DNA from 2 places in the Mycobacterium servetii genome. Region 1 is predicted to be linked to the other one. Evidence: predicted binding sites of a transcription regulator. Region 1 holds the regulator's gene; the other holds the start of a gene.
What was found. Region 1 encodes LexA, which represses DNA repair genes until DNA is damaged. Its sites were predicted from a motif close to CGAACANNTGTTCG; they were not measured.

Region 1 (15,917 bases):
ATCAGGAGGTCGCTATGGCGAACGCCACCCCCAGCAGGATCGAAGGCGATCTGGATGCTCAAAGCCCCGCAGCGGACTTGGTGCGCGTGTATCTGAACGGCATCGGCAAGACGGCGCTGCTCAACGCGGCGGACGAAGTCGAACTGGCCAAGCGCATCGAGGCCGGCCTCTATGCCGAGCATCTGCTGGCAACCCGTAAGCGCCTCGGCGAGAACCGCAAGCGCGACCTGGCGGCCGTCGTGCGCGATGGCGAGGCAGCGCGGCGCCACCTGCTGGAAGCGAACCTGCGTCTGGTGGTGTCGCTGGCCAAACGCTATACCGGCCGGGGCATGCCGCTGCTCGACCTGATCCAGGAGGGCAACCTGGGCCTGATCCGCGCGATGGAGAAGTTCGACTACACAAAGGGATTCAAGTTCTCGACGTATGCGACGTGGTGGATCCGCCAGGCCATCACCCGCGGCATGGCCGACCAGAGTCGCACCATCCGGCTGCCCGTGCACCTGGTCGAGCAGGTCAACAAGCTGGCGCGGATCAAGCGCGAGATGCACCAGAACCTGGGACGCGAAGCCAGCGACGAGGAGCTCGCCGCCGAATCGGGCATCCCGATCGAGAAGATCAACGACCTGCTCGAACACAGCCGCGACCCGGTGAGCCTGGACATGCCGGTAGGCTCCGAAGAAGAGGCACCGCTGGGCGACTTCATCGAGGACGCCGAAGCGATGTCCGCCGAGAACGCGGTGATCGCCGAACTGCTGCACACCGACATCCGCAGCGTCCTGGCCACTCTCGACGAGCGCGAGCATCAGGTCATCCGGCTGCGCTTCGGCCTGGACGACGGGCAGCCGCGCACGTTGGACCAGATCGGCAAGCTGTTCGGCCTGTCCCGCGAGCGGGTCCGCCAGATCGAGCGCGACGTGATGTCCAAGCTGCGCAACGGCGAGCGTGCCGACCGCCTCCGGTCGTACGCGAGCTGACGCCGCCGGCACGGACGCCGGCCACAGCCAGATAGCAGGGAAGTATGCCCGCCGCCTCCGCGGCGGGCATACTTCGCGCCGTGGAAGCGTTGCATCCATTCGCGCAGCTGGCCCAGTAGACTCGGCGTCATTGGAGGGTGCTGAATGAACGACCTGGTTGATACCACCGAGATGTACCTGCGGACCATCTATGACCTCGAAGAAGAGGGCGTCACGCCGCTGCGCGCCAGGATCGCCGAACGCCTCGATCAGAGCGGACCGACCGTCAGCCAGACGGTATCCCGAATGGAACGAGACGGCCTACTCCAAGTCGCCGGCGACCGGCACCTCGAGCTCACCGACAAGGGCCGCGCCCTGGCCGTTTCCGTGATGCGCAAGCACCGCCTGGCCGAGCGACTGCTCGTCGACGTCATCGGGTTGCCCTGGGAGGAAGTGCACGCCGAGGCGTGCCGGTGGGAGCACGTCATGAGCGAGGACGTCGAACGCCGGCTGGTGAAGGTGCTCAACCACCCGACCACCTCCCCGTTCGGTAACCCGATCCCGGGTCTTTTGGACCTGGGCGTTGGCCCGGACTCCGGCGCCGAGGAGGCCAACCTGGTCCGGTTGACCGAACTGCCCGGCGGATCGCCGGTGGCTGTCGTCGTGCGGCAGCTCACCGAGCATGTGCAAGGCGACATCGACCTGATCAGCCGGCTGAAGGACGCCGGCGTCGTGCCCAACGCCCGGGTGACCGTCGAGACCGGGCCGGCGGGGGTGACCATCCTGATACCCGGTCACGAGAACGTCACCCTGCCGCACGAGATGGCGCACGCGGTCAAGGTCGAGAAGGTCTGACCGGCCTACCCGGCACGCCGGCCGAACGCCTGCCGCGGCGGTAGCCGAACACCGAGGCGCTTGGCCAGGCGGTAGCCCGTGAGGGCGAGTTCCCGGATGTTCTCGGGCCGCACCCCGGACTGCAGCGCCGTGTCCAGCATCCCCGCCATCCGGTGCTCGGGATCGCAACACAACGCCGCCTCCAGCGACACCCCCGCGAGCGGCCCGTCACCGCGGGCATAGGCGCTGAACGCCAGCAACACGAGCGCTTCCACGCGCCAGGGCTGTGGCAACGTCCGGGCCAGCTGCGCCCACAGCGACTCCGCCTCCCCGGCCCTCTCGCCGACCGCCAGCGCGTACAGCGCGTCGCGGACCTGCACGTCGCTCAGCGCGCAGCCCAGCCGGGCCAGCTCGGCCTCGGGCAGCGGAAGGCCCTCGGCGACCCGGGCGGCGGCGGCCAGCGCGCGTTCCACGTCGCGGCGGCTGCAGCCGGTCGGATCGCCCCGGTGTGCCACGTCCCGGGCGGCGGCCTCCCGGCTGAGCAGTTCGGTCAACTCGCCGGTGCGTCGCGGGTTTTCGATGGCGATTACCGCCTGCAGGTCGGCACGCCGCGGGTAGAGCCGCCGTCCGTCCAGCACGGCCGCCGCGGCCAGCGGTGACGCCGAGGGATCGTCGACCACACCGACCGCGCCGCAGCCGTCGACGCAATGCCAGCGTCCACCCGCGGCCACCCGATCCACGACGTGGGCGGCCCACAGTTCGATGTTGTGCTCGGACAACGCATCTGTGAGCGCCGCGCACAGCTGCCGGTACTCATCATTGCAGCCGGGGCAACGGGCGCCGGCCTCGTCGACGACGACCGCAACCGCGGCCTCGGGTTCGGCCGAGGCCGCAACCTCGGCCAGGTGGGCGATCCGGTCGATGAGCTTCTCGGAGAGGTCGACCCGCAGCACCGACCCCAGCTCGCCGCCGTCGAGTGCCACCAGCACCAGTGAATTCTCCGGGACGAAGCCGAGAACGGCCGGTAGTGCCGCGATCAATGCCCCGGGGCGATTCAGTTCGAAGTCCGCGTGATCCGTCGTCATGAGTCCCAACGCTGACGGGCGGCACCGTCAGCCGGTGCTCACCGGAACCGGCGCAGCGTTCCTGCTGTGCATGAACCCAGCACTGTGAGTGGCGCTGTTCTAGCTTCGCTTGGTCAGGGCGAAGTTCACGGGCAGGCCAACTTTTCGTTGTGGGGTTAAGTGCGCGGGCGTGACGCCTGCAGTGGCTCCTTCGGATCGCCAAAGCTCCGACCCGCCACTTTGCGTGGCTTACAGCCGGTTTCATCGGACCGGCACCTTGGGTGGAGAGAGTCGGGAACGTGATCTTCTAAGTGGGAGCGACCGGCTCGTATGCCCAGAAAGGTCATGCCGACAAGGCGGTATGAGGTCGCTCGCTACTGTCTAGCCCATGGCGTCGACGCGCGAATACGACATGGTGGTCATCGGGTCGGGGCCGGGCGGGCAGAAGGCCGCAATCGCCTCGGCCAAGCTGGGCAAGTCGGTCGCGGTGGTGGAGCGGGGCCGCATGCTCGGCGGGGTATGCGTCCATACCGGCACGATCCCGTCGAAGACGTTGCGCGAGGCCGTGCTCTACTTCACCGGCATGAACCAGCGCGAGCTCTACGGGGCGAGCTACCGCGTGAAGGACCGCATCACCCCCGCCGACCTGCTGGCCCGGACCCAGCACGTGGTCGGCAAGGAAACCGACGTGGTGCGAAACCAGCTGATGCGCAACCGCATCGACCTGCTCACGGGTCATGGCCGGTTCGTCGATCCGCACACCATCCGCGTCGAAGACCACGCTCGCGGCGAAAGCACCATCATCACCGGCGATTACGTCGTCATCGCCACCGGCACCCGGCCGGCCCGGCCCTCCGGGGTCGAGTTCGACGAAGAGAAGGTGCTCGACTCCGACGGGATCCTCGACCTCAAGTCGCTGCCGGCCTCGATGGTCGTGGTCGGCGCCGGGGTGATCGGCATCGAGTACGCCTCGATGTTCGCCGCCCTGGGCACCAAGGTCACCGTCGTGGAGAAGCGGGACGACATGCTCGACTTCTGCGACCCCGAGGTCGTCGAGGCGCTGAAGTTCCACCTGCGCGACCTGGCGGTGACCTTCCGGTTCGGCGAGGAGGTGACCGCGGTCGACGTCGGCTCGACGGGAACGATGACCACGCTGGCCAGCGGCAAGCAGATCCCGGCCGAGACCGTCATGTACTCCGCCGGCCGTCAGGGCCAGACCGACCACCTGGACCTGCACAACGCCGAGCTCGAGGCCGACAACCGCGGGCGGATCTTCGTCGACGAGACGTTCCAGACCAAGGTCCCGCACATCTACGCCGTCGGCGACGTCATCGGCTTCCCCGCCCTGGCGTCAACGTCGATGGAGCAGGGACGGCTGGCCGCCTATTACGCATTCGGGGAACCGGTGGAGGGCATCACCGCACTACAGCCGATCGGCATCTATTCGATCCCCGAGATCTCCTACGTGGGCGCCACCGAGGTGGAACTGACCAAGAACGCGGTCCCCTACGAGGTCGGGGTCGCCCGCTACCGCGAGCTGGCGCGCGGGCAGATCGCCGGTGACTCCTACGGCATGCTCAAACTCCTGGTTGCCACCGAGGACCTCAAGCTGCTCGGCGTGCACATCTTCGGCACCAGCGCCACCGAGATGGTGCACATCGGGCAGGCCGTGATGGGCTGCGGCGGCACCGTGGAGTATCTGGTGGACACGGTGTTCAACTACCCGACGTTCTCCGAGGCCTACAAGGTCGCCGCGCTCGACGTGATGAACAAGGTGCGGGCGCTAAACCAGTTCCGCCGCTGATCCGCCCGTCCCGCTAGCAGGAGTCGTCCAGGCCGTTCGGGACGGTGTCGCCGGGGCCACCCGCTTCGGCCCGGGCCAGCAGCTGGGCGACATGCTGATCGAACGGCGCGGAATACGAAACATTCTCGGCGCACCCGCCCCGTTCGAAACCGCCCGTGAGACCGGTGATCGTCGTGCCGCTCACCCACGGTCCGCCGCTGGTGCCGTCGACCAGGCCTTCGCACACCACCGAGGGGTAACCGTTCTCATTGATCTCGGCGCTGGCCTGACAGGCCACGGGGGAACCGCCGACCCCCGAGGGATACCCCAGCACCGTGACGTGACTGCCGGGAGACGGTGCCTGGCCCAGGGTCAGCGCCAAGCCGACGTGCGACTCCACCGACTCAGCGGCCGGACCGCTGACCCGGATGACCGCGTAGTCGGCGCGCGGGTCCTTGGCGGCGGTCCAGCGCGGGTCGAGATAGACGGCATCGGCCGTCCACAGGTCGGTGGGCGCGGCATCCCCGGCGAAACCGGGAGCGAAGCTGATCTGCGAGCCGCCGGCCAGGCAGTGCGCCGCGGTCATCACCAGGTTCCCGCTCGCCGAATGCACCACCGACCCCGTGCACACGTGCAGCGTGCCCCCGTCGAGGAAGATCGGCCCGACCCGCATGTCCGGGTCGACGGGCGCGGCGAGCGCCGCGTTTTGGGGCTTGCTGAGCCGTTCCACGGGCTTGCTGGCCGCCTGTGTCGGCACCCTGGGGGCCGCGGCGTGGTCGGCGGGCCGGCCGCAGGCCGTCAACAGCGTCGCCAGGCCGACCACCGGACAAAGCATTCTCAGCGCGCTTCGCATTGGCTCCCATCATGCCCGACCGGCGCCGCGCGAGCATTTCCCACCGGGAGTTGGTGCGCCCCGCGGTTTGCCGGCCAGGTCCGCTCGGTCGCGCGCAACGCCTCGGGAATTTCGCCGACGCGTTTTGGCGTTTCGAACATACGGGCGCACATGGGTTCCCTGTTCAATTGTTGGGTTCCCCCGATTTGGGGGAGACTACAGGGGGCACCCCTCAAGCAGCTCCCGGAAGGAGGCAACATCGATGGCTCACCGCCACGACCCGGACGACGAGTACTACCAACCCGAACAGGCGGGCATGTACGAGCTCGAGTTCCCGGCGCCGCAGTTGCTGACGTCCGACGGCCAGGGACCGGTGCTGGTGCACGCGCTGGAGGGCTTCTCCGACGCCGGTCATGCGATACGGCTGGCGTCCAACCACCTCAGGGCGGCCCTCGACACCGAGCTGGTCGCCTCGTTCGCGATCGACGAACTGCTGGATTACCGCTCGCGGCGCCCGCTGATGACGTTCAAGACGGATCACTTCACCAGCTACGACGATCCGGAGCTGAGCCTGTACGCGTTGCGCGACAGCGTCGGGACGCCGTTCCTGTTGCTGGCCGGCATGGAGCCGGACCTGAAATGGGAGCGTTTCATCACCGCGGTGCGCCTGCTCGCCGAACGGTTGGGTGTGCGGCGGACCATCGGACTGGGCACCGTCCCCATGGCGGTCCCGCACACCCGCCCGATCACGCTGACCGCGCATTCCAACAACGGAGAGCTGATCGCCGACTTCCAGCCGTGGATCGCCGAGATCCAGGTCCCGGGCAGCGCGTCCAATCTGCTCGAGTACCGGATGGCCCAGCATGGTCACGAGGTGGTCGGGTTCACCGTGCACGTGCCGCACTATCTGACGCAGACCGACTACCCCGCCGCCGCCCAGGCGCTGCTCGAGCAGGTCGCCAAGAGCGGGTCGCTGGAGCTACCGCTGTCGGCGCTGTCGGAAGCGGCGGGCGAGATCCGGGCCAAGATCGACGAGCAGGTCCAGGCCAGCGCCGAAGTGGCTCAAGTGGTAGCCGCGCTCGAGCGCCAGTACGATGCCTTCATCGACGCGCAGGAGAACAGATCGTTACTGGCTCGTGACGAGGAGTTGCCCAGCGGCGAGGAGATCGGCGCCGAGTTCGAGCGGTTCCTGGCCCAGCAGGCCGAGAAGAAGCACAACGACGACGACTCGGCCTGAGCGCCGTCCGAGTGCAGCGAAGTGCCTCCGCGGCCAGACGACAAGGGTGAAGATGACCGAGCGGCAGCGCAAGAGCAATCTTCGCCCGGTGCGGGAAGTGACGGCACCCAGGCTGGAGTTCCGCACCATCCACGGGTACCGGCGGGCCTATCGGATCGCCGGCTCGGGGCCGGCGGTCCTGCTCGTCCACGGCATCGGCGACAACTCCACCACGTGGAAGACCGTGCAGGCCAAGCTCGCTCAGCGGTTCACCGTCATCGCCCCCGACCTGCTGGGCCACGGGCAGTCCGACAAACCGCGCGCCGACTACTCGATCGCCGCGTACGCCAACGGGATGCGCGATCTGCTCAGTGTGCTCGACATCGAGCGGGTGACCATCGTCGGCCACTCGCTCGGCGGCGGGGTCGCCATGCAATTCGCTTACCAGTTCCCGCATCTGGTCGAGCGCCTCATCCTGGTCGCCGCCGGCGGTGTCACCAAGGACGTCAACCTCGTCCTGCGGTGGGCCTCGTTGCCGATGGGCAGCGAAGCCCTCGCGCTGCTGCGGCTGCCCCTGGTGCTGCCGGCGGTCCAGGTCGTCGGCCGCGTGCTGGGCGCGGCGTTCGGGAGCACCGGCCTGGGCCGCGACCTGCCCAACGTGTTGCGCATCCTCGACGACCTCCCGGAGCCGACGGCCTCGGCGGCGTTCAGCCGGACCCTGCGCGCGGTGGTGGACTGGCGCGGCCAGATCGTGACCATGCTGGACCGGTGCTATCTGACCGAAGCCATTCCGGTGCAGATCATCTGGGGCACCAAAGATGTGGTCGTCCCCGTCCGCCATGCGCGGATGGCGCACGCGGCGATGCCGGGCTCGCGACTCGAGATCTTCGAAGGTTCCGGACACTTCCCGTTCCACGACGACCCGGCCCGCTTCATCGACGTCGTGCAGCGTTTCATCGACACCACCGAACCAGGCGAATACGACCAGGTCGCCCTCCGCCAGTTGCTCCGCTCCGGCGGCGGCGAGAAGGCGGTCACCGGTCCGGCCGACACCCGCGTCGCCGTGCTCAACGCCATGGGCAACGACGAGCGCAGCGCCACCTGAGGCCGGGGCCCCGAAGTTCTAGTGCTGCCGGTGCAGCACCGCGGCCAGATGATGCTGCAAGGGCTGGCCGACGGCGCCCATGCGCAGCGAGTACGAGAGCTCGTCGCCTTCGATGCGTAACGAACGGCCAAGCGCGGAAACCTCTTTCGCGGTCGGCGTCAGCCCGACCGAGGTGGTGGACAAGTCGAGCTCGATGACGCCGCCGGCGGCCGAAAAGGTGCCCACCTCGATCTCCGCGACACCGGTCGGATGCGCCAGGACCAGCTCCAGGTTGCCCGGCTGCGGCACCCGCAGATAGCCCGTCTCGGCGTGCAACGGCCTCCCGTCGGCCACCGCCCTGGTCTTTTGGGCGTAGGCCAGAAACGGTTTCCCGACGTGGGAGAACGCGACCTCCTCGAAGTAGTCGAAGGGCTCGATCGTCGGGTACTCCCCGGCGCCGCGTCCCGCCCAGGTACCGAGCAGTGGCGCGAGCGCCTCCAGATCGGGATGCAATTCAGCGGCCATTGCACCAGCCTAGTGCCGGGCCCGGGGCGGCCCGTCAGCCCGAGGTCGGCACCGTGCGGTGCGCCCGCAGCAGTTCTATCTCGCGCTCGAAATCGTCCGCGGACTCGAAGGACCGGTAGACCGACGCGAACCGCAGGTAGGCCACCTCGTCGAGGTCGCGCAGCGGTCCCAGCACCGCCAGTCCGACCTCGTGACTGGGAACCTCCGGTGAGCCCGCCGCGCGCACGGTGTCTTCCACCTGCTGGGCCAGCAGGTTCAGCGCATCGTCGTCGACCTGGCGGCCCTGGCACGCCCGGCGGACCCCGCTGATCAGCTTCTCCCTGCTGAAGGGCTCGGTGACGCCGCTGCGTTTGACCACGGCCAGCACCGCGGTCTCGACCGTGGTGAAGCGTCGTCCGCACTCGGGGCAGGACCGGCGGCGGCGAATGGCCTGGCCCTCGTCGGTTTCCCGCGAATCGATCACCCGAGAGTCCGGGTGACGGCAGAACGGACAGTGCATGACCGCTCCTTCGCCGCACTCACCGACCTCGCAGGACACTCCGAGCGTACCCGTGCGCGCCGCCGGGCGCGGCGACCGTGGCCGTACGGCGGTCCCGCCGCCATGCGATGTCGCGGTCAGCCCACCGGCGCGATCAGGGGCTGACCCGCAGCCAGCGTCGGGGAGTGCAGGTCGTTGAGTGCGCGGATGCGCTCGGCCACCTGTCGAACCGGCGCGTCGGGCGCGACGCGGTGGGCGACATCCTGCAGCGATTCCCCCGGTTCGACCCGCACGACGGCCAGCCTGTCGGGCACGGGGGCCGCCGAATCCGGCGAGCCGCCGTTGACCGCCTGCCCGACGTCGGCGATGAGCCCGAGCCACAGGGTGATCAGCCCGGCGCCCACGGCCAGGGCCGCCGTCTTCGCCCACGTGACGGAACGCCTGCGGTGGGGCGCGGCGGACATCGCGACCCCGGTACCGCGGTACCGCGGCGGGGCGCCCGCCGGCCCGCACGGGGCGGGTCCGCGCGATCCGGGCGTCCGGACCCGCCCCCGGCGAGGCTCCGGGACCGGCCCGTTGATCGGGCGCCGAACGCCGCCGGACCGCGGCGAGACTGTCTGAATGATTGTCATCTGCGTTCCTCCGGTCAACCGATCCTCGCTCGTGTGTTCGACAGTATCGCTCGTGTGTTCGATTTCCGAACATTTGAGCGAAGCGTGTCGCACGAGCCAAACGCTAGACCACCCCACCGACAACGACCCGGCGGACGAACGGCGCCGCGGTCATCTATCACCTGGGACATGCCGCTGAAATACCCGATCGGCCGGGGAGTTACACCTTTGTTATTCGGCCGCTCTCGACGGCCGGACGGGCGCCCGCCCGGGCCGCGGGGAGCCGTAGACACGCCAGTCGAACACATGTTTGATTATCGGGCCCCGAGCGGTTACATTTATTGCCATGAGCGACAGCAACGACACCTCCGCCGGTGATGCATCGCTGACCGAGCGGCAGCGCACCATCCTGAATGTCATCCGCGCGTCGGTCACCAGCCGCGGCTATCCCCCGAGCATCCGCGAGATCGGCGACGCCGTCGGGCTGACGTCGACCTCCTCGGTCGCCCATCAGTTGCGCACCCTGGAGCGCAAGGGATACCTGCGCCGCGACCCGAACCGTCCGCGCGCCGTCGACGTCCGCGGCGCCGACGAGGCCATGCCCGCGGCGCCGGCCACCGAGGTGGCCGGCTCGGACGCGCTGCCCGAACCCACCTTCGTCCCGGTGCTCGGGCGGATCGCGGCAGGCGGACCCATCCTCGCCGAGGAGGCCGTCGAAGACGTCTTCCCGCTACCCCGCGAGCTGGTCGGCGAGGGGACGCTCTTTTTGCTCAAGGTCGTCGGCGACTCGATGGTCGAGGCGGCGATCTGCGACGGCGACTGGGTGGTCGTGCGGCAGCAGCACGTCGCCGAGAACGGCGACATCGTCGCCGCGATGCTCGACGGCGAGGCCACGGTCAAGACGTTCAAGCGCGCCGGCGGTCAGGTGTGGCTGATGCCCCACAATCCCGCGTTCGATCCCATTCCAGGCAATGACGCGACCGTGCTGGGCAAGGTCGTCACCGTGATCCGCAAGGTTTAGCCGTACCCGGCGGATGTCTAGTCGGCTTTGATGAACCCGTTGGCCTGCGCGACCTGTTCGCTCGACATCCAGATCTCGGCGAGCGTGTCCTGGTAGAGGGCGCTGTCGGGGGTGTAGTACAGGCCGAAGCGGGCGCTCGCCTTGATCGGGTACCCGTCGGGCATCTGATAGGGGTCGTCCAGCGGTAGGTGAATCGTCGGGCGCCCCGACGCGCTCGGGCCCGCGCCGGCGGCGTGCGCGGCCAACGGCGAGGTCTCGTCGGTGTCCACGGCCGCGTGCCGCCCCGGTCGCGCCTCCGCGACGGGCGAGACGGCCTCGACGGCGCCGGTGTCGGCGGCAGACCCGTCGAAGGCGGCTTCGGCATGGCCGTCACCCGGCCGGGCGGGCTCCGCCGCCTCGCGATATTCGTCGGCCGGCACCGGCGCCGGGTAATCGCCTCGCTCGGCACTTTCGTCCTCGGGGACTTGCTCCGGGGCGAACTCGGCGTAACCGGCCTCCGCCACGTCGAGATAGCTCCCTTCCTCGTCGAACTCCGAGTAGCCGGCTTCCGCCAAGTCGGCTTCGGTGACGACGGGGATGGAGTCGGTGTCCACCACGTCGGGATTTTCCTCCCCGCCGAACACGCTCTCGAAGTCGTCCGCATCCTCTCCCGGGCCGGGCGACGCTTCGCCGCCGTAGTGCCCGCGATGCGCAACCTCCTCGCCCGCGAGCGCGACCCCGGTCCCGTGCCCCCAGCTGACCTGGTGCGCGGCCTCGGCATCCGCCGCGTGCTCCTCGGAGGCGTGCAGGTCATCGCGCCCGAAGTGCTCGGTGGCCGCCTCGCCGTCGCGGCCCCAGAGCCCGTCGGCCGGGCCGTGCCCGGCGCCCCCGTCGTGCTCGGCGGCACCTGCGGTGGCGTCGCGACCGGCGCGACCGCGGTGCACGCGGACCCCCACCAGCACCAGCGACGCAAGCAGCACCAGCGCCGCGGCACCGCCTCCCAGCCACCACCATTGCTGCCAGGCCGGCTTCTTGGCGTGGGGCGGCATCGCCACGGCACTCGGCTGGTTCTGCCCCGATATCTGCAGCCCGCCCAGCAGCGGCGCCAGATTCGAGGGGTCGGTGGTGAACGTGTTCTTCGCGCGGTTCCACGAGATCGTGCCGCCGGCGAATTTCTGCGAGACCACGTCGCCGTCCACGGCCTGATCCCCGACCGGCGCTCCCAGCTTTCCGCCTGCGCCGCGCAGCTTGTCCCAGGCGGCCTTCATGGCCCCGCGCACCACGAACGCGCCGTGGTCGGCGGTCCAGAAGATCACCGGTTTGTCGGCCGCGGAGAACGTGCAGATCCGGCTCGACGGTATGCCCCCGTCGGACTCGTTGGCGACGGGGAATCCCAGGTCGCTGCCCACCGGGCCGCCCAGGGACTCGTACTTGGCCAGGATATCGCTGTCGACGGCGTTCGCACCGGTCGCCGGGCTGAAGTACACCTTCCCGCCGGCGAAGTTCTGGGCGATCCCGTCACCACCGATGGGGTACTGCCCGCCTTGCTTGGCGCCCAGCGGACCGTTGACCCCCCCGGCCGCGCGCCAGGCCATGTTGATGGCCGCGGTGGGGTCGATCGGCACCTGCAGGCCCTTCAACTGGTCGGCCAAGACCGCCGGCTCGGTCGTGAACTCCTTGGTGTCCCGGTTCCAGGAGACCTGGCCGCCGCTGAACTTCTGCGAGGCGAGTTCGCCGTCGTATGTCTCGTCGCCGACCGGCACCCCGAGGACGCCACCGGAGCTGCCCAACTTGTCCCATGCGGCGTTCATCGCGCCGCGCACGACGAACGCGCCGTGGTCGGGCGTCCAGAAGATCACCGGGTGGTCGCTGGCCGAGAAGGTGCTCACACGGCTGTCCGGCCCCGAAAGCCCGGGCACCTCGTTGATCGTCGGGAAACCCAGGTCGCTGCCGGCCGGACCGCCCAGCGACTCGTATTTGTCCAGGATCGGCCCGTAGACGTACCGGGCGCCGGTCGCCGGGGTGTAGAACATCTTGCCGCCGTCGAAATCCAGGGCGAAGCCGTCGCCGACGGGGTAGACGTCACCCTTGCGCGCGCCCAGCGGTGACGTATCGCCCCCGGCCTTCTCCCATGCGGCCATCATGGCCGCCTCGGCGTCGCCGATCGGGCTCGCGGCCCCTGTGGGAGCCAGCAGTACCGCGGCCAGCGCTGTGGTCACCAAGCCGACCAGTGCACGCCCGACCAGCTTTCGCATGTGACCTCTCCGCCTGTTCACCAAGCCCTCCAGTCCACGGGTGTGCGCCGATCTGCGGCCATGCCCATAACCCGCGGCCCTGCGAACGGAGGGTCACCCCACCGACGGGCCTTACCCCCGTAACGGTCCGCATTTTCGCCGGGCTCGCACAACATTGCTCCAATCGACGAGAAATGCGAACTGAATTTAGGGATATTACAAAAATGGATACCGCATCGATGTGCAAATGATGCCGAACCGGGCGCGGGTCGCAACGAACCGTGCAGCCGCGCGCGCGGCGTTCGGATCGCGCTGACGCACCGCGGGGCCGCCGCCGGCCCCCGGCCGCTCCCCGTGACGTCGATGCCCGCGCACCCGTTCGAGCGCTCACCGGCCCCGTGGTCGCCGGGTTGACGATGTGCGATCACGCCGTCGCCACCTGCCAAATGCATGCGTCGACGGTACGTCAGGCCATGAGCGGGCCGACACCGGACCGACCATTGCCGATCGCGCGAGTTTCAATTCATTCGCCCCCGATGCACTCCGGCGCCCGCGAAAGAGGAGAACCAAACCCGCTACGCGTCAGCAACTTCGCCGACGTCGACGAGTTCGCGTTGTACGCGAAGGAGATCCGGCTAAACCCCGAGCCCGCGACCGATGATCTCCTTCATGATCTCGGTGGTGCCACCGTAGATGGTCTGCACCCGGGCATCGAGATAGGCTCGCGCAACGGGGTATTCGCGCATGTAGCCGTAGCCGCCGTGCAATTGCAGGCAGCGGTCGATCAGATGCACCTGCTTCTCGGTGGCATACCACTTGGCCATTGCGGCCTGTTCGGCCGTGAGCTTCTTGTCCAGGTGCAGCCGCAGGAACTCGTCGACCATCATGCGCACCACGGTCGCCTCGGTCGCCAGCTCGGCCAGGACGAATCGACTGTTCTGGAAACTGCCGATCGGCTTGCCGAAAGCCTTCCGCTCCTTGGTGTATTGCAGCGTCTGTTCGAGTACCTGTTCCATCGCCGCGGCCGCCATCACGGCGATCGAGATGCGTTCCTGCGGCAGGTTCTGCATGAGATAGATGAAGCCCATGCCCTCCTCGCCGAGCAGGTTCTCGGCCGGCACCTTGACGTCGGTGAACGACAGCTCGGCCGTGTCCTGCGCGTCCAGGCCGATCTTGTCCAGGTGGCGACCCCGTTCGAAGCCCTCCATGCCGCGCTCCACCACGAGCAGCGAAAAGCCTTGCGCGCCTTTGTCCGGATCCGTCTGCGCGACGACGATCACCAGGTCGGAGTTGATCCCGTTGGTGATGAACGTCTTTGACCCGTTGAGCACGTAGTGGTCACCCTGCTTGACCGCGCGGGTCTTGATGCCCTGCAGGTCGCTGCCGGTGCCCGGCTCGGTCATCGCGATCGCGGTGATCAGTTCCCCGCTGCAGAACTTGGGCAGCCAGCGCTGCTTCTGCTCCTCGGTGCCCAGCGCCAGCAGGTAGGGCGCGACGATGTCGTTGTGCAGCCCGAAGCCGATCCCGTTGAAGCGCCCGGCGGCGGTCTCCTCGGTGATGATGGTGTTGTAGCGAAAGTCGGGGTTGCCGCCACCGCCGTACTCCTCGGGCACCGCCATCCCCAGAAAGCCCTGCTTGCCGGCCTCGAGCCAGACCCCGCGGTCGACAATCTTGGCCTTCTCCCACTCCTCGTGGTGGGGCGCGACGTGGCGCTCGAGAAACGCCCGGTAGGACTCGCGGAACAATTCGTGCTCGGGCTCGAACAGCGTGCGTTCGTATTTGATGGCGCTACTCGCTGAACTCACTGAACTCATGGGAAGACCTCCGGCGGACGGGAACTCTGCCGCCCAACATATACCAACCACCCGGTTGGTCGGCGGGCGGTGGCTGTTTACCGGGCGGCGAATTCCCGCAGGCTGGCGGCCAGCGCCACCGGAACCCTCGCCTTGATCCGGGTGCCGTCGCCGTTGTGCTCCTCGTGCTGAACCCGGCCGTCGGAATACAGTCGCGACACCAGGTCACCGCGGTGGTAGGGAATCACCACGTCCACGGCGGTGTCGGTGGGCGCGACAAGCTCGGCCATCCGCCGCCGCAGCGCGTCGATGCCGTCACCGGTGCGCGCGGACACGAACACCGCGCCGGGCAGGGCGTGCCGGAGTTTGGCCAGGGCCAGGTCGCTGGCGGCGTCGACCTTGTTGACCACCAGCAACTCCGGCGGCGGATTTCCGTCGTGGTCGGCGATCACTTCGGAGATCACCTGGCGGACCGCGTCGATCTGGGCCAGCGCGGTGGCGTCGGAGCCGTCGACGACGTGCACCAGCAGGTCGGCGTCGACGACCTCCTCCAGCGTGGAGCGGAACGCCTCGATCAGCTGGGTCGGCAGGTGCCGGACGAAGCCCACGGTGTCGGTGAGCACGAACGGCCGGCCGTCGGGCAGTTCCGCGCGCCGGGTGGTGGGTTCCAGGGTGGCGAACAGGGCGTCCTGCACCAGCACGCCCGCCCCGGTGAGCGCGTTGAGCAGGCTGGACTTGCCCGCGTTGGTGTACCCGACGATGGCGATCGAGGGCATGTCGCTGTGCAGGCGCCGGCTGCGCTGGGTGTCGCGGACCTGCTTCATGTCCTTGATCTCGCGGCGCAGCCGGGCCATGCGTTCGCGGATGCGGCGGCGGTCGGTCTCGATCTTGGTCTCACCGGGACCGCGCAGACCCACACCGCCCCCGCTGCCGCCGGCGCGGCCACCGGCCTGCCGCGACATCGACTCACCCCAGCCGCGCAGCCGCGGCAGCATGTACTCCATCTGGGCCAGCGACACCTGCGCCTTGCCCTCCCGGCTGGTGGCGTGCTGGGCGAAGATGTCGAGGATCAGCGCGGTGCGGTCGATGACCTTGACTTTCACGGCCTTTTCCAGCGCGGTCAGCTGCGCCGGGGACAACTCCCCGTCACAGATGACGGTGTCGGCGCCGGTCGCCAGGACCACCGCGCGCAACTCGGCCGCCTTGCCGGAGCCGATGTAGGTCGCCGGGTCGGGCTTGTCGCGGCGCTGGATGAGCCCTTCGAGCACCTGGGAGCCGGCGGTTTCGGCCAGCGCCGCCAGTTCGGCCATGCTCGCCTGGTTTTCGGCGGCGCTGCCTTCGGTCCACACGCCGACCAGCACCACCCGTTCCAGTCGCAGCCGGCGATATTCGACCTCGGAGACGTCGGCCAGCTCGGTCGACAGCCCGGCGACCCGGCGCAGCGCCGACCGGTCTTCGAGGGCGAGTTCGCCGACGCTGGGGTCCTGATGAGGAAATTCGGGTTGTGTCA
Region 2 (15,917 bases), 160 kb from region 1:
ACCTAGTTGAGCGGGCCCGCCGGCTGGAACACCTGATGTTCGACCGGCTGGCGCGGCTGCAGGCCGACGACGACCGGATCGGCGACGTCCGCGGCCGCGGCGCCATGATCGCCGTGGAGTTTGTGAAGTCGGGGACCGCCGACCCCGACCCCGAGTTGACCCACAAGCTGGCGACCACGGCCCACGCGTCCGGGATCATCGTGCTGACCTGCGGCACGTTCGGCAACGTCATCCGACTGCTGCCCCCGCTGACCATCAGCGACGAGTTGCTCGGCGAGGGGCTAGACGTACTCGGCGAAATCCTGGCCGGCCTCTCGAGCTAGACCCGGGGGCGCAGCACATCGTTGTCGTGGGCAAGCTCACAATCTCGCCCCGAATCCGCTCCTAGAGGAATATAGTTACCTTAGCTAAGGTTATATCCGTCGTCGCGCGACAGCGCAAATTAGCTTCATTAATTCTCCAAACCGCAAAAGGATTTGTTATGCCGACTACGACTCACGAAGAGTGGCTTGCTCGCCGCGTCGAGAACCTGACCGCAACCGACCCCCAGTTCGCCGCCGCGCGGCCGGACCCGGCCGTCGCCGAGGCCCTGGATCAGCCCGGGCTGCAGCTGCCGCAGATCATCCGGACGGTCCTGGACGGGTACGCCGACCGGCCGGCCCTGGGACAGCGCGTCGTGGAGTTCGTCGAGCACCCCAAGACCGGACGCACGGTGCTCGAGCTGCTGCCCCGCTACGAGACCCTCACCTACGGTGAGCTGGGCGAGCGGGCCGACGCGCTGGCGCGCGCCCTGGCCGGCGACCCCGTGCATCCCGGCGACCGGGTGGCCGTCCTGGGCTTCAACAGCGTCGACTTCACCACCATCGACGTGGCGCTGGGCCTGATCGGCGCGGTGTCGGTGCCGCTGCAGACCGGCGCGGCGATCACCCAGCTGCAGCCGATCGCGACCGAGACCACGCCCACCGCGATCGCGGCGAGCGTGAAACAACTGCCGGTGGCCGTCGAGCTGATCCTCAGCAGCCGCGAAACCGGGACCGCGCCTGCCAAGCTCCTGGTGTTCGACTACCACCCACAGGTCGACGACGAGCGCGAGGCCGTGGAGACGGCGCGCGGCCGCCTGCAGGGCACCCCGGTGAACGTGGAGACGCTGGCGGAGGCCCTCGAGCGCGGCAAGGGTCTGCCGGCCGCGCCGGCCGCGCAGCCGACCGACGACGACCCGCTGGCCCTGCTGATCTACACCTCCGGCAGCACCGGCGCCCCCAAGGGGGCGATGTACCCGCAGAGCAACGTCGGCAAGATGTGGTGCCGTTCGAGCCGCAACTGGTTCGGACCGAGCGCCGCGTCGATCACGCTGAACTTCATGCCGATGAGCCACGTCATGGGCCGCGGCATCCTCTACGGCACGCTGGGCAACGGCGGCACGGCCTACTTCGCCGCCCGCAGTGACCTGTCCACGCTGCTGGAAGACCTCGCCCTGGTGCGGCCCACCGAGCTGAACTTCGTGCCGCGCATCTGGGAAACCCTGTTCGGCGAATTCCAGCGGCAGGTGAACATCCGGCTCGCCGAGGCGGGCGACACCGCCGACCGCGCCGCGATCGAGGCCGAGGTGCTCGACGAGCAGCGCCGGTACCTGCTGGGCGCACGGTTCATCTTCGCGATGACCGGCTCGGCGCCGACGTCACCCGAGCTGCGGGCCTGGGTGGAGTCGCTGCTCGAGATGCACCTGATGGACGGCTACGGCTCCACCGAGGCCGGCATGGTGCTGTTCGACGGCGAGGTGCAGCGCCCGCCCGTCCTCGACTACAAGCTGATCGACGTCCCCGAGCTGGGCTACTTCGGCACCGACCGGCCGCACCCGCGCGGCGAGCTGCTGCTCAAGACCCTCAACATGTTCCCCGGCTACTACAAGCGACCCGAGATCACCGCCGGGGTGTTCGGCGACGACGGCTACTACCGCACCGGGGACGTGTTCGCCGAGGTCGGCCCCGACCGGCTGGTGTACGTCGACCGCCGCAACAACGTCCTCAAGCTGGCGCAGGGCGAGTTCGTCACACTGGCCAAGCTGGAGGCCGTCTTCGGCAACAGCCCGCTGATCCGGCAGATCTACGTCTACGGCAACAGCGCCCAGCCCTACCTGCTGGCGGTGGTGGTGCCCACCGAGGACGCCCTGGCGCGCGTCGACGACCCCGCCGCGCTCAAGCCGCAGATCGCCGACTCGCTGCACAAGGTCGCCCGCGAGACCGGCCTGCAGCCTTACGAGGTGCCGCGCGCCTTCATCGTCGAGACCACGCCGTTCACGGTGGAGAACGGCCTGCTCACGGGCATCCGGAAGCTGGCCTGGCCCAAGCTCAAGGCGCACTACGGCGAGCGGCTCGAGCGGCTCTACGCCGAGCTGGCCGAGGGGCAGGCCAACGAACTGGTCGAGCTGCGCCGCAACGCCGCCGACGCGCCGGTGCTGCAGACGGTCAGCCGGGCCGCGGCCGCCCTGCTGGGTGCGGCTTCCCCTAGTGGGCAAACAGACCTGCCCCATGACGTCCACTTCACCGAGCTAGGCGGGGACTCGTTGTCGGCGTTGACGTTCGGCAACCTGCTGCACGAGATCTTCGACATCGATGTGCCGGTGGGGGTCATCGTCAGCCCGGCCAACGACTTGGCGGCCATCGCCGACTACATCGAGGCCGAGCGGCGGGGCAGCAAGCGGCCCACGTTCGCCACCGTGCACGGCCGCGACGCGAAGACGGTGCGGGCGGCCGACCTGACGCTGGACAAGTTCCTCGACGAGGCGACGCTGGCCGCCGCACCGAGCCTGCCCGGGCCCACCGCCGAGGTGCGCACGGTGCTGCTGACCGGAACGACGGGCTTTTTGGGCCGCTACCTGGCGCTGGAGTGGCTGGAACGCATGGACCTCGTCGACGGCAAGGTCATCGCGCTGGTGCGGGCGAAGTCGGACGACGACGCGCGCGCCCGGCTCGACAAGACCTTCGGCGTCGGCTCTCCAGGAGGGGATCCCGAGCTGCTCGCCCACTACCAGGAACTGGCCGCGGACCACCTCGAGGTCATCGCCGGCGACAAGGGCGAGGCCAACCTTGGGCTCGACCAGCAGACGTGGCAGCGGCTGGCCGACACGGTCGACTTGATCGTCGACCCGGCGGCGCTGGTCAACCACGTGCTGCCCTACAGCGAGCTGTTCGGTCCCAACGCGCTGGGCACCGCCGAGCTGATCCGGATCGCGTTGACCACCAAGCTGAAGCCCTACACCTACGTGTCGACGATCGGCGTGGGCGACCAGATCGAGCTCGGCAAGTTCGTCGAGGACGCCGACATCCGGCAGGTCAGCGCGACGCGGGCGATCAACGAGAACTACGCCAACGGCTACGGCAACAGCAAGTGGGCCGGCGAGGTGCTGCTGCGTGAGGCGCACGACCTGTGCGGCCTGCCGGCCGCGGTGTTCCGGTGCGACATGATCCTGGCCGACACCACCTATGCGGGCCAGCTCAACCTGCCGGACATGTTCACCCGGCTGATGCTGAGCGTGGTCGCCACCGGGATCGCGCCCGGATCGTTCTACGAGCTGGACGCCGAGGGCAACCGGCAGCGCGCGCACTACGACGGCCTGCCCGTCGAGTTCATCGCCGCGGCCATCTCGACGCTGGGCGCGCAGGCCCTGACCAACGGGGACGCCTTCCAGACGTATCACGTGATGAACCCGTACGACGACGGCATCGGGCTCGACGAGTACGTCGACTGGCTGATCGAGGCGGGATACCGGATCCACCGGGTCGGGGACTACGCGGAGTGGTTGCAGCGCTTCGAGACCGCGCTGCGGGGCCTGCCGGAGAAGCAGCGCCAGTACTCGCTGCTGCCGCTGCTGCACAACTACGGCAAGCCCGAGAAGCCGCTGCGCGGATCGCTGGCACCGACCGACCGCTTCCGCGCCGCGGTGCAGGAGGCCAAGATCGGCCCGGACAAGGACATCCCCCACGTCTCGGCGCCGGTCATCGTCAAGTACGCCACCGACCTGCAGTTGCTCGGACTGCTGTAACGACGGCACAGCGAAAGCGCCCGGCCCCCGGAAGGGCCGGGCGCTTTCGCTATCGGGTCAGGCGCCGGTGCCCGCGCGCTGGCGGCGCCAGCCCCGCGCGGATTTGCGATCGCCTTCGTGGCGCGCCCTGGTCGTAGCATCCGGTGAGACCTCCTCGGCCGCTGGCTGCGCGTAGGGGGCCGCGTACGGCTCGTAGGCCGGCATCGGCGCTTCGGGTTGCGCCGCCGCGGCCGCCGCCACGGGTGGCACGTCGCGGGCCAGTCGGACCGTCGTCAGCGCCAGGACGACCGCGCCGACGAAGACGATCAGCGCGCCCAGCCCGGAGAAGTAGGAGATCTCGAGGACGGCCCGCTTGCGGTCGGTGGCCGCAACCGGATCGCCGGGGGACCCGATCCGCAGGATCGGGGCGACCTCCTCGCCGAGGATGAACCAGGCGCCGGCCAGCACCGCCAGCCAGCCGCCCAGCATCGCGCTCAGCCGGTTGCCGGAGAACGTCACCAGCAGGCCGCCCACGACGGCGGTGGCGCCCGGCAGTACTTCCAACCAGCCCCGGGCCGAGGTCCAGGCCCACACCTGGTCGGGGGTGTAGGCGAAATCGAAGTGGGGGCCGACGAACGGGATCAATGCGCCCCACGCACCCAGGCAGATCAGCAGCAATCCGCTGACCGCGCCGCGCGAGCGCGGCATGCGCAGCCCGCCCGAGTGGTCCAGCTCTGCGTTCTTCATGACATCTCCTCGATAGACACGGGCTGAACGGGTATCTACGGGTACCCGAACCGTGTCCGGATGTAACCGGCGTCTCAGTCGAACAGGCCGGGCTGGCCGAGCCCGGCAGCCCCCGCCGGCGGCGTCATGCCCAGGTGCGTCCAGGCCAGCGCGGTGGCCACCCGGCCGCGCGGGGTGCGCGCGACCATGCCGGCGCGCACCAGGAACGGCTCGCACACCTCCTCGACGGTGGCGGCCTCCTCCCCGACCGCCACCGCCAGCGTCGACACCCCGACCGGGCCGCCGCCGAAGTTGCGGGTCAGCGCCGACAGCACCGCCCGGTCCAGCCGATCCAGGCCCAGCTCGTCGACGTCGTAGACCGCCAGGGCGGATTTGGCGACGTCGCGGGTGATGACGCCGTCGGCGCGCACCTCGGCGAAGTCACGGACCCGGCGCAGCAGCCGGTTGGCGATCCGCGGCGTGCCGCGCGAGCGCCGCGCGATCTCCGCGCCGGCCTCCGCGCCCAGCTCGATGCCCAGGATCCCGGCCGAGCGGCTCAGCACTCGCTCCAGCTCGGCCGGCTCGTAGAAGTCCATGTGCGCGGTGAACCCGAATCGGTCGCGCAGCGGGCCGGTCAGCGCGCCGGACCGGGTGGTCGCACCGACCAGTGTGAACGGCGCCACCTCCAGCGGGATCGACGTCGCCCCCGGGCCTTTCCCGACGACGACGTCGACCCGGAAGTCCTCCATCGCCAGATACAGCATCTCCTCGGCCGGCCGGGCGATGCGGTGGATCTCGTCGATGAACAGCACGTCGTGCTCGACGAGGTTGGACAGCATGGCGGCCAGGTCGCCGGCGCGTTCCAGGGCGGGCCCGGACGTCACCCGCAGCGACGACCCCAGCTCGGCGGCGATGATCATGGCCAGCGACGTCTTGCCCAGCCCGGGCGGGCCCGACAGCAGGATGTGGTCGGGGGTGCCGCCGCGGTTCTTGGCGCCCTCGATGACCAGCTGCAGCTGTTCACGCACCCGCGGCTGGCCGATGAACTCCCGCAGGGAGCGGGGCCGCAGGCTGACGTCGACGTCGCCCTCGCCGACGGTCAGCGACGGGGACAGCTCGCGATCGGCGTAATCGTCTTCGGTCACCGCGACTTCCCGAGCAGCGAGAGCGCGGCCCGCAGGGCGCTGGACGTCGTCGCGTCCGCGTCCCCGGCCAGCACCTTGTCGGTGGCCTCCTCGGCCTGTTTGGCGGCGAAGCCCAGGCCGACCAGGGCCTCCACGACGGGACCGCGCACCGCGTGCCCGTTGGGGGCGGCGCCGGCCGCCGTGCCCGCGGCGCCGGCACCGACCTTGTCGCGCAGCTCGAGCACCATGCGCTCGGCACCGCGTTTGCCGATGCCCGGCACCCGGGTCAGGGCGCTGACGTCGCCGTCGCGCAACACCTGGCGCAGCGCGGGCGCGTCGTAGACCGCGAGGGTAGCCAGGGCAATCTTCGGCCCGACGCCGGAGACCCCCAGCAGCGTCAGGAACAGGTCGCGGGCGTCGGCGTCGGCGAACCCGTACAACGTCATCGAGTCCTCGCGCACGATCATCGCGGTGACCAGCCGGGCCTCCGCGCCGCGGCGCAGCGACGCCAGCGTGGACGGGGTGGCCATCAGCTTGTATCCCACACCGGCGGCCTCGATGACGACGTGGTCGAGCGCCACGTCGAGCACCTCTCCGCGGACCGAGGCGATCACCGCGCCGCCTCGATCTTCGCGGCGAACGTGCGGCGCTGCTGGGCGGCCTTCTCCTGCGCGGCGGCCATCCGGGCGATCATCGGCGCCCGCCAGCAGTGGCAGATCGCCAGGGCCAGCGCGTCGGCGGCGTCGGCGGGCGTCGGTTTGGCCTGCAGCGCAAGGATTCTGGTGACCATCGCGGTGACCTGCGCCTTGTCGGCGGACCCGTTTCCGGTGACCGCGGCCTTGACCTCGCTGGGCGTGTGGAAGTGAACGTCGATGCCGCGTTTGGCGGCCGCCAGCGCGACGACACCGCCGGCCTGCGCGGTGCCCATCACTGTGGAGACGTTGTGCTGAGAGAACACCCGCTCGATGGCTACCACGTCGGGGAGGTGGGTGTCCAGCCAGTGCTCGACGGAGTCGCTGATGGCCAGCAACCGTTCGGGCACGGGCGTCTGCGCTGGGGTGCGCACCACGTCGACGTCCAGCGCGACAACCCGGCGGCCGCGGCCGCTCTCGACGACCGACAGCCCGCATCGGGTCAGCCCGGGGTCCACGCCCATCACCCGCATTGCCCGCTCCCGCCTGTAGAACAGCTGTTCGATACCCTAGCGGGCGGCGCCGACACCGGCGGGCAGGACACGCGGCGCCGGCCCCGGTTCTCCTCGAATGTCATCGTGGCGAGATACTGCTACGTTGAAGCGGCGCGTTTGCTCTCTCCGACGCGATGCCGCAGTTCGGCCCGCGGCAACTCGGCCCCGGCGCGATCGTCAGCCACGGCGGCGTCGACTACGTGGTCCGCGGGTCGGTGGCGTTCCGCGAGGATCCGTTCGTCTGGTGGGAGCATTTGCTGGAAGGTGGCGACCAGCCGAGATCGTGCTGAGCCTTGAGGAACTTGACGACTTCATTGGGCGGTTCGACCAGCATGTCGGGCAGGCCGACTAACTACCCCCCACCAGCAACGCCAAACGCGGGTCAGTCCTCGATCTGGGCCAGGACCTCGTCGGAGATGTCGGCGTTGGTCCAGACGTCCTGCACGTCGTCGCTGTCCTCGAGCGCGTCGACGAGTTTCATCACCTTGCGGGCGCCCTCGGCGTCCAGCGGCACGGTCACCGACGGCTGGAAGCCCGCGTCGGCGGAGTCATAGTCGATGCCGGCGTCCTGCAGCGCGGTCCGCACGGCGACCAGGTCGGTCGGCTCGGTGAGGATCTCGAAGCTGTCGCCGAGGTCGGTGACGTCCTCGGCGCCCGCCTCGAGCACGGCCGCCAGCACGTCGTCCTCGGTCAGGCCGTTCTTCTCCAGGGTGATCACGCCCTTGCGGGCGAACAGGTAGGCCACCGACCCGGGGTCGGCCATGGTGCCGCCGTTGCGCGTCATCGCCACCCGCACCTCGCTGGCGGCGCGGTTGCGGTTGTCGGTGAGGCACTCGATCAGCACCGCCACCCCGTTGGGGGCGTAGCCCTCGTAGGTGATGGTTTGCCAGTCGGCGCCCCCGGCCTCCTCGCCGGCTCCCCGCTTGCGGGCGCGCTCGATGTTGTCGTTGGGCACCGAGGTCTTCTTGGCCTTCTGAATCGCGTCGTAGAGCGTCGGGTTGCCCGCCGGGTCGCCACCGCCGGTACGGGCGGCGACCTCGATGTTCTTGATCAGGCGGGCGAACTCCTTGCCGCGGCGCGCATCTTTGACGGCCTTCTGGTGCTTGGTGGTGGCCCACTTGGAATGGCCGCTCATCGCTGTCCTCTACCTCTTCTGTCTTCTTCGAAGTTCGCCCAACGAGTCTACGTGGGCGGTCGGGGCCGATCGCGCGGCCACTCCCCCGACGCCTCAATGAACCCACCGGTCACAGAAAGGAAGGCCGGCGCCGGTTCGCAAAAGCGATATCGCATGCGCTATCGGTTTTCGGATCGCGGTGGCCACCGTCTCGCGGTGCCGATGTCACTGGTGTGACGCCGTGGGGCTCAGGCGACGCCGTTGACGATGTCGACGAACAGCCGGTGGATGCGGCGGTCGCCCGTCATCTCCGGATGGAACGCCGTCGCCAGCACCGGGCCCTGGCGCACCGCGACGGGATGTCCCGCCGCGCGCGCCAGTACCTGCACGCCGTCGCCGGTGCGCTCCACCCAGGGCGCGCGGATGAACACCGCCCGCACCGGATCGTCCAGGCCCGCGAACCCGATGTCGCCCTCGAACGAGTCGACCTGGCGCCCGAAGGCGTTGCGCCGCACCGTCATGTCGATCCCGCGCAACGGCAGCGCCGCCCGCCCGCCGACACCCGCGTCGAGGATCTCGCTGGCCAGCAGGATCATGCCCGCACACGCGCCGTAGGCCGGCAACCCGCCGGCCAGCCGCGCCCGCAGCGGCTCGAGCAGGTCCAGTTCGCGCAGCAGGTGGCTCATGGTGGTGGACTCCCCACCCGGGATGACCAGCCCGCTCACCGCCTCGAGTTCGCCGCGACGGCGCACCGGAATAGCGTCGGCGCCGGCCTCGCGCAGCGCGGCCAGATGCTCGCGGGTGTCGCCCTGCAGTGCCAGCACCCCGATCCGCGGTCGACTCACGGGTGGTAGCCGCGGGGGAAGCGGGTCAGGCCCTCCTGCATGACCGCGGCCACCATCTCGCCGCGCTGGTTGAAGATCTTGCCCTGGCACAGCGAGCGGCCGCCGCACGCCGACGGGGACGACTGGTCGTAGAGGAGCCACTCGTCGGCACGGAACACCCGCATGAACCACATCGCGTGGTCGAGCGAGGCCACCTGCAGGTGCTCGCGCTCGTCGAGATGGGTGACCTGAGCCGAGCCCAGCAGTGTCAGGTCGCTCATGTAGGCCAGCGCGCAGATGTGCAGCACCGGGTCGTCGGGCAGCGGGTCGCGGTGGCGGAACCACACCTGCTGCTGGGAGGCCTTGCCGGGCAAGCGCTTCAGGCGGTCCTGAGGCACGATGCGGATGTCCCACTCGTCGAACTGGCGGAAACCGGCATCGTCGAAGACCCGCATCGAGCTGAGCCCCGGCAGGTCGTCGTCCGGTGCGGGCGCCTCCGGCATGACGTCCTGGTGGTTGATGCCGTCCTGGTCAGTCTGGAACGACGCCGACATCGAGAAGATGGTCTCGCCGTGCTGGACGGCGTTGACGCGGCGGGTGCAGAACGAGCCGCCGTCGCGTAGCCGCTCGACGATGAACACCGTGGGCGCCGTGGCGTCACCGGGACGGATGAAGTAGCCGTGCAGCGAGTGCACCAGGTGACCGGGTTCGACGGTGCGCACCGCCGACACCAGCGACTGGCCGGCCACATGACCGCCGAACGTCCGTTGGAAATACCCGGAGTCGGGGCTGAACACGCCACCGCGATAGATGTTGACCTCGAGCTGCTCGAGATCGAGAATCTGCTCGATCGACACGGAGAAGTTCTTACCAGCCGCGCTGCGCCAGCCGCTCCGGTGCCGCGATCTGCTCCACGTTGATGCCGACCATCGGCTCGCCCAGGCCGCGCGACACCTTGGCCAACACGTCGGGGTCGTCGTAAAACGCCGTGGCCTTGACGATCGCGGCGGCCCGCTGCGCGGGGTCGCCCGATTTGAAGATGCCCGAGCCCACGAACACGCCCTCGGCGCCGAGCTGCATCATCATCGCCGCGTCGGCCGGCGTGGCGATGCCGCCGGCGGTGAACAGCGTGACCGGCAGTTTGCCGGCCCGCGCCACCTCGACCACCAGGTCGTAGGGCGCCTGCAATTCCTTTGCCGCGACATATAATTCGTCCTCGGACAGCGACGTCAGCCGGCGGATCTCGCCGCTGATCGCGCGCATGTGCGTCGTTGCGTTGGACACGTCGCCGGTGCCGGCCTCGCCCTTGGACCGGATCATCGCCGCGCCCTCGCCGATGCGCCGCAGCGCCTCACCGAGGTTGGTCGCCCCGCACACGAACGGCACGGTGAACTTCCACTTGTCGATGTGGTGGGTGTAGTCGGCGGGGGTCAGCACCTCGGACTCGTCGACGTAGTCCACGCCCAGGCTCTGCAGAATCTGCGCCTCCACGAAGTGCCCGATGCGCGCCTTGGCCATCACCGGGATGGTGACCGCGTCCTTGATGCCCTCGATCATGTCGGGGTCGCTCATGCGCGACACCCCACCCTGGGCACGGATGTCGGCGGGCACTCGCTCCAGCGCCATCACCGCGACCGCCCCGGCGCCCTCGGCGATGCGGGCCTGCTCCGGGGTGACGACGTCCATGATGACGCCGCCCTTGAGCATCTCCGCCATGCCGCGTTTGACCCGGGCCGTTCCGCGCCCGGTGCCGTTCTGCGCCACGCTGTCCACCGCTACCTCTATCGTTCTCGATCGTTGTCACGTGCCGGTACCCGTCCAGTGTAGTGGGGGGCCACCAGCGATTTTCCCGCCGCCGGATTCAGCGGATGGTCTGCAGCGGGCCCGGTGACCCGCTGCCGGCCACCACCGCCGCCTCGGCGAGCAGCTCGGCCAACTGCAGCGGGTACACGGTCTGGCCGGCGGCGACCAGCTCGGCGATGCCGGCGGCATCGCACCAGCGGTGGCCGTGGATGTAGCGCCGCTCCAGCTCGGTGCGGGCAGTACAGTCGGGTTCGAAGCGCCGGGTCCGGCACACGAAGAAGAACTCCTCGCTGTCGATCAGCGAACCGTTGAACTCGAAGACCTCGTCGCGCCGCCACACGGGCCCCACCATGTCGGCCGCGGCCACCCGTAGGCCCGTCTCCTCGGCCACCTCCCGCGCGGCGGCCTCGGCCAGCCGCTCCCCCGGCCCGACCTTGCCGCCGACGGTGAACCACCACCGGGGCGCGGGACCGTCGGTGATCGCCGGGTCCGACCCGCACAGCAGCAGCACCGAGCCGGTCTCGTCGAGCAGCACCACCCGCGCCGACGTGCGGTGGTTGAGCACTCCGTGATCGCGGTACGCCAGCGCATGCGATCGTTCGACGATTTCGAAATAGCTCGGCAGTGGCGCCCTTCCTCCGAGCCGCAAGGCGCGCACCGGTCGCCGCTCGGCCAGCGCGAGGGTGTCGCGCACCGCGTCGTTGTGGAACCGGCGCGCCAGCAGCACCCTGGCCTCGGCGTCGGCCAGCTCGGCGATCAGCCCGGCCGGCAGCGACGCGGGGTCGACCATCGCCAGCGCCGCGGACAGCTCGTTCTCCGCGTTCTCCCGCTCGGATCGGGCCGCGCCCTCGGCGGCGTCGGCCAGCGCGGCCAGCCGCCTGCCCCCCTGAGCCCCCGTGGCCCCGCCATAGGCGTCGATCGCCACGGCGCGCGCGACCACGGCCCGCCGGGCCAGCGCGCCGTCGAGCGCCTGCCAGGACAGGTCGTAGCGCACGTTCAGCCGGTCGAGCCGGTTGGCCGTCTGATACGCCCACGCGCCGGACACCGCCAGCACCAGGACGAGCACCGCCGTCGCGACGATCAACCAGGTCATCAGCTGGCCACCTGAACCTTGACGCCCGCCCCGGCGACCGTCTCGTACACCCGCATGATCTGGCTGGCCACCACCGACCAGTCGTAGCGTTCGACCGCCTCGGAACCGGCCGCCACATAGCGTTGCCGCAGCTCCTCGTCCCCCAGCACCGCGATCAACCCGTCGGCCAGCGCGTCGGGGTCGCCGACGGGCACCAGGCGCCCCAACTCGCCGTCGCGCAGCACGCGCCGGAACGCGTGCAGGTCGCTGGTCACCACCGCGGTGCCCGCGGCCATCGCCTCCACCAGCACGATGCCGAAGCTCTCGCCGCCGATGTTGGGTGCGCAGTACACGTCGGCACTGCGCATCGCCGACGCCTTTGCCGCGTCGTCGACCAGGCCCAAGAAACGGATGTGGCGCACCAACCCGCCCGCGCGGGCGCGCAGTTCGTGCTCGTCGCCGTGGCCGACGACCAGCAGTTGCACATCCGCGAACCGCTCCACCACCCGCGGCAGGGCGTCGAGCAGCACCGACACGCCCTTGCGGGGCTCGTCGTAGCGGCCCAAAAACAGCACCGTCTTGCCGGGCCGCGGGTACCCGTCCAGCAGCGGCGTCGAGGCGAACGAGGCGACGTCGACGCCGTTGGGGATCTCCACCGCGTCGGTGCCCAGCGCCTCCATCTGCCAGCGCCGGGCCAGGTCGGACACCGCGATCCGCCCGACGATCTTCTCGTGCCAGGGCCGCAGCACCCCCTGGAACACCGCCAGCGTCAGCGACTTGGTCGTCGAGGTGTGAAACGTCGCCACGATCGGGCCCTCGGCCACCCGCAGCGCCCACATCGACAGGCTGGGCGCGTTGGGTTCGTGCAGGTGCAGCACGTCGAAATCGCCCTCGGCCAGCCAGCGCCGGACACGGCCGTGCACCGCCGGGCTGAACTGCAGCCGCGCCACCGAGCCGTTGTAGGGGATCGGGATCGCCCTGCCGGCCGACACGACGTACTCGGGCAGCGACGCATCGGGGGACGCCGGGGCGAGCACGCTGACCTCGTGCCCGCGGGCGCGCATCACCTCGGCCAGCTGCAGGACGTGCGACTGCACCCCGCCCGGCACGTCGAACGAGTACGGGCACACCATCCCGATGCGCATCAGGCTTGCCTCAGACGCGCCCGCCTGGCCTCCGAAAGGTCGGCCAGCCACAGCGGCTGCATCATGTGCCAGTCCTCGGGGTGGGCGGCGATGTTCGTGGCGAACTGATCGGCCAGCGCCTGGGTGATCGCGCCGACGTCACCACCGGTGCAATCCAGCGGCGGGTGCACAGAGAAGCCCCAACCATCGCCGTCGAACCAGCAATGCACCGGAAGCAGGTCCGCCCCGGTGGCGATCGCCAGCTTCGCCGGTCCGGCCGGCATCCGGGTGACTTCGCCGAAGAAGTCGACGTGGACACCGGTGCGGGTGAGGTCGCGATCGGCCATCAGGCAGACCACCCGGTTGTCCCGCAGCCGGTCGCACAGCACCTCGAAGGGTGGCCGCTCGCCGCCGGACAGCGGCAGCACCTCGAAGCCGAGGCTCTCGCGATAGCGAACGAAACGCCGGTACAACGACTCGGGTTCGAGGCGTTCGGCGACGGTGGTGAAGGTGTCACGGGATTGCGTGAACCACACGCCGGCCATGTCCCAGTTCCCGCTGTGCGGCAATGCGCACACCGCGCCGCGGCCCGCAGTCAGCGCCGCGTCCAGGTTGTCGGCGCCCCGGAATGCAGCGTCGAGTTCTCCGGCCAACGCGCGCAGGTCCATCGATGGCAGCCGGAACGCCTCCCGCCAATAGCGCGCGTAGGAGGCCAGTGACGCGCGCATCAGCGCGTCGGGCACCTCGGCCGGGCGCACCCCGATGACGCGGGCCAGGTTCTTGCGCAACTGCGCCGGGCCGCCGCGCCGGGCCGCGTAGCGCGCCCCCGCGTCGAAGACGGCGCGGGCAGCGAATTCGGGCATCGCCCGCACCGCGCGCCAACCGGTCGCATACGTCCAGTCGCTGACGGCGCCGGTCAGGCGGTCCGGATTCAGGATCACGGCATGTGCTCCGTCGCACCGGGAGAAGTCCGCACCGTATGCAGCCGCTGGACGCAGGTGAGCACGCTGGCCACCGCCAGCAGCCACATCGCGACGGGAAGGGCGGGCGGCCACGCGACGAACGGGAAGTCCGACACGCCCGCGCCGGCCAGCACGATGATCAGCCGCTCCGGGCGCTCGATGAGCCCACCGTCCCCGCGCAACCCGCTGGCCTCGGCGCGGGCCTTGATGTAGGAGATCACCTGCGAGGTGACCAGGCAGATCAACGTGGCCGCCACCAGGAGCCGGTCGTGCAGGCCGAACGCCGCCCACCACAGCAGCCCGCCGAACACCGCGCCGTCGCTGACGCGGTCGCAGGTCGCGTCCAGCACCGCGCCGAAGCGGGTGCCTCCGCCCCGCAGGCGGGCCATCGCCCCGTCGAGCATGTCGAACATGACGAAGAACCAGATCACCACCGCGCCGACGAACAGCCTGCCCATCGGGAACAGGGTCAGCGCCGCCGTCACCGACACGACGGCGCCCAGGATGGTGACGGCGTCGGGCGTGAAACCGAGGCGCAACATGGCCCGGGCGGCGGGAGTCGTGATCCGCGCGAACGCCGCCCGCGACAGGAAGGGCGCCTTACTCATGTGCGCCGCTCTCCCCCGCAAGCGGGAGGTGCCCCCACCTCATCGCTCCGATCTGCATCGTCGCGCCGCGACTCATGTGCGCCGCTGATGCCTCACGGCTCATGGCTGTCTGCCCCACTCCGCGGCCAGCAGCTGGCGCGTGTCGCGCAGCAGCTGCGGAATCACCTTCGAGCCGCCGATGATGGTGATGAAGTTGGCGTCGCCGCCCCAGCGGGGCACGACGTGCACGTGCAGATGCTCGGCCAGCGACCCGCCCGCCGAGGTGCCCAGGTTCAGACCGACGTTGAACCCGTGCGGCTGCGAGACGCTCTTGATGACGCGAATCGCCTTCTGCGTGAACGCCATCAGCTCGGAGCTCTCGCGATCGGTCAGGTCCTCCAGTTCGGAGACCCGCCGATACGGCACCACCATCAGATGCCCGGGGTTGTAGGGATACAGGTTGAGCACGGCGTAGACCAGCTCGCCGCGCGCGACCACCAGGCCCTCCTCGTCGGAGAGGCGGGGAATGTCGGTGAACGGCTGCGCGGATTTGGTGTCGTCGCGCTGGCGCGGCGCTTCGGCCAGGTAGGTCATCCGGTAGGGCGTCCACAACCGCTGCAGATGGTCGCATTCGCCGACACCTGTGTCGAGGATGGCCTCGTCGGCGTGTTCCACGTCATCCTCCGGGTCACTCAACGGGTGCCACCTTCACCAATTTCGCTGTGGGGAAAGCATTCTCGCGATTAGCAAGCCACCTCAGGATGGCATCGACCGCGCTGTCGCGCGCCACGCCGTTGATCTGGCTGCGGTCGCCGAAGCGGAAGCTCACCGCCCCGGCCTCCACGTCGCGGTCCCCGGCGAGCAGCATGAACGGCACCTTCTGGGCGGTGTGATGGACGATCTTCTTGGCCATCCGGTCGTCACTACCGTCCACCTCGACGCGCACCCCGCGCGACTTCAGCTGCGCCGCAACATCTTCCAGATAGGCGATGTGCTCATCGGCCACCGGGATCCCGACCACCTGGACGGGCGCGAGCCAGGCCGGGAACGCTCCGGCGTAGTGCTCGGTGAGGATGCCGAAGAACCGCTCGATCGACCCGAACAGCGCCCGGTGGATCATCACCGGACGCCGGCGGGTCCCGTCGGGGGCGGTGTACTCGAGTTCGAAACGCTCGGGAAAGTTGAAGTCCACCTGGATGGTGGACATCTGCCAGCTGCGGCCCAGCGCGTCGCGGGCCTGCACCGAGATCTTCGGTCCGTAGAACGCCGCACCGCCGGGGTCGGGCACCAGCTCGAGGCCCGACTCGGCCGCCACCCGCGCCAGCGACTCGGTGGCCTGCTCCCACATCTCGTCGGAGCCGACGAACTTCTCGG

Region 2: the regulator LexA is predicted to act here: its motif matches at 7,054-7,067, upstream of ruvC (crossover junction endodeoxyribonuclease RuvC).

Annotation. Positions count from the first base shown of each region.
Region 1 is NZ_JBGEDP010000001.1:4,110,389-4,126,305, forward strand. Features, by position in the region: gene sigB (sigma-70 family RNA polymerase sigma factor SigB) at 1-974, shown strand, start outside; gene AB8998_RS19715 (iron-dependent transcriptional repressor DtxR) at 1,119-1,808, shown strand; gene AB8998_RS19720 (DUF4192 domain-containing protein) at 1,814-2,872, opposite strand; gene sthA (Si-specific NAD(P)(+) transhydrogenase) at 3,240-4,655, shown strand; gene AB8998_RS19730 (trypsin-like serine peptidase) at 4,669-5,487, opposite strand; gene AB8998_RS19735 (proteasome assembly chaperone family protein) at 5,729-6,703, shown strand; gene AB8998_RS19740 (alpha/beta fold hydrolase) at 6,756-7,787, shown strand; gene AB8998_RS19745 (peroxynitrite isomerase) at 7,806-8,291, opposite strand; gene nrdR (transcriptional regulator NrdR) at 8,326-8,790, opposite strand; gene AB8998_RS19755 (LysM peptidoglycan-binding domain-containing protein) at 8,907-9,401, opposite strand; gene lexA (transcriptional repressor LexA) at 9,727-10,401, shown strand; gene AB8998_RS19765 (sunset domain-containing protein) at 10,419-12,656, opposite strand; gene AB8998_RS19770 (acyl-CoA dehydrogenase family protein) at 13,250-14,419, opposite strand; gene hflX (GTPase HflX) at 14,506-15,917, opposite strand, start outside.
Region 2 is NZ_JBGEDP010000001.1:3,955,381-3,971,297, forward strand. Features, by position in the region: gene gabT (4-aminobutyrate--2-oxoglutarate transaminase) at 1-323, shown strand, start outside; gene car (carboxylic acid reductase) at 482-4,042, shown strand; gene AB8998_RS18880 (hypothetical protein) at 4,100-4,768, opposite strand; gene ruvB (Holliday junction branch migration DNA helicase RuvB) at 4,843-5,892, opposite strand; gene ruvA (Holliday junction branch migration protein RuvA) at 5,889-6,485, opposite strand; gene ruvC (crossover junction endodeoxyribonuclease RuvC) at 6,482-7,036, opposite strand; partial or broken gene AB8998_RS18900 (DUF4178 domain-containing protein) at 7,186-7,335, shown strand; gene AB8998_RS18905 (YebC/PmpR family DNA-binding transcriptional regulator) at 7,440-8,192, opposite strand; gene pdxT (pyridoxal 5'-phosphate synthase glutaminase subunit PdxT) at 8,420-9,016, opposite strand; gene tesB (acyl-CoA thioesterase II) at 9,013-9,852, opposite strand; gene pdxS (pyridoxal 5'-phosphate synthase lyase subunit PdxS) at 9,863-10,768, opposite strand; gene AB8998_RS18925 (NUDIX hydrolase) at 10,857-11,891, opposite strand; gene AB8998_RS18930 (glycosyltransferase family 4 protein) at 11,891-13,015, opposite strand; gene AB8998_RS18935 (phosphatidylinositol mannoside acyltransferase) at 13,015-13,935, opposite strand; gene pgsA (phosphatidylinositol phosphate synthase) at 13,932-14,564, opposite strand; gene AB8998_RS18945 (ATP adenylyltransferase) at 14,664-15,239, opposite strand; gene thrS (threonine--tRNA ligase) at 15,232-15,917, opposite strand, start outside.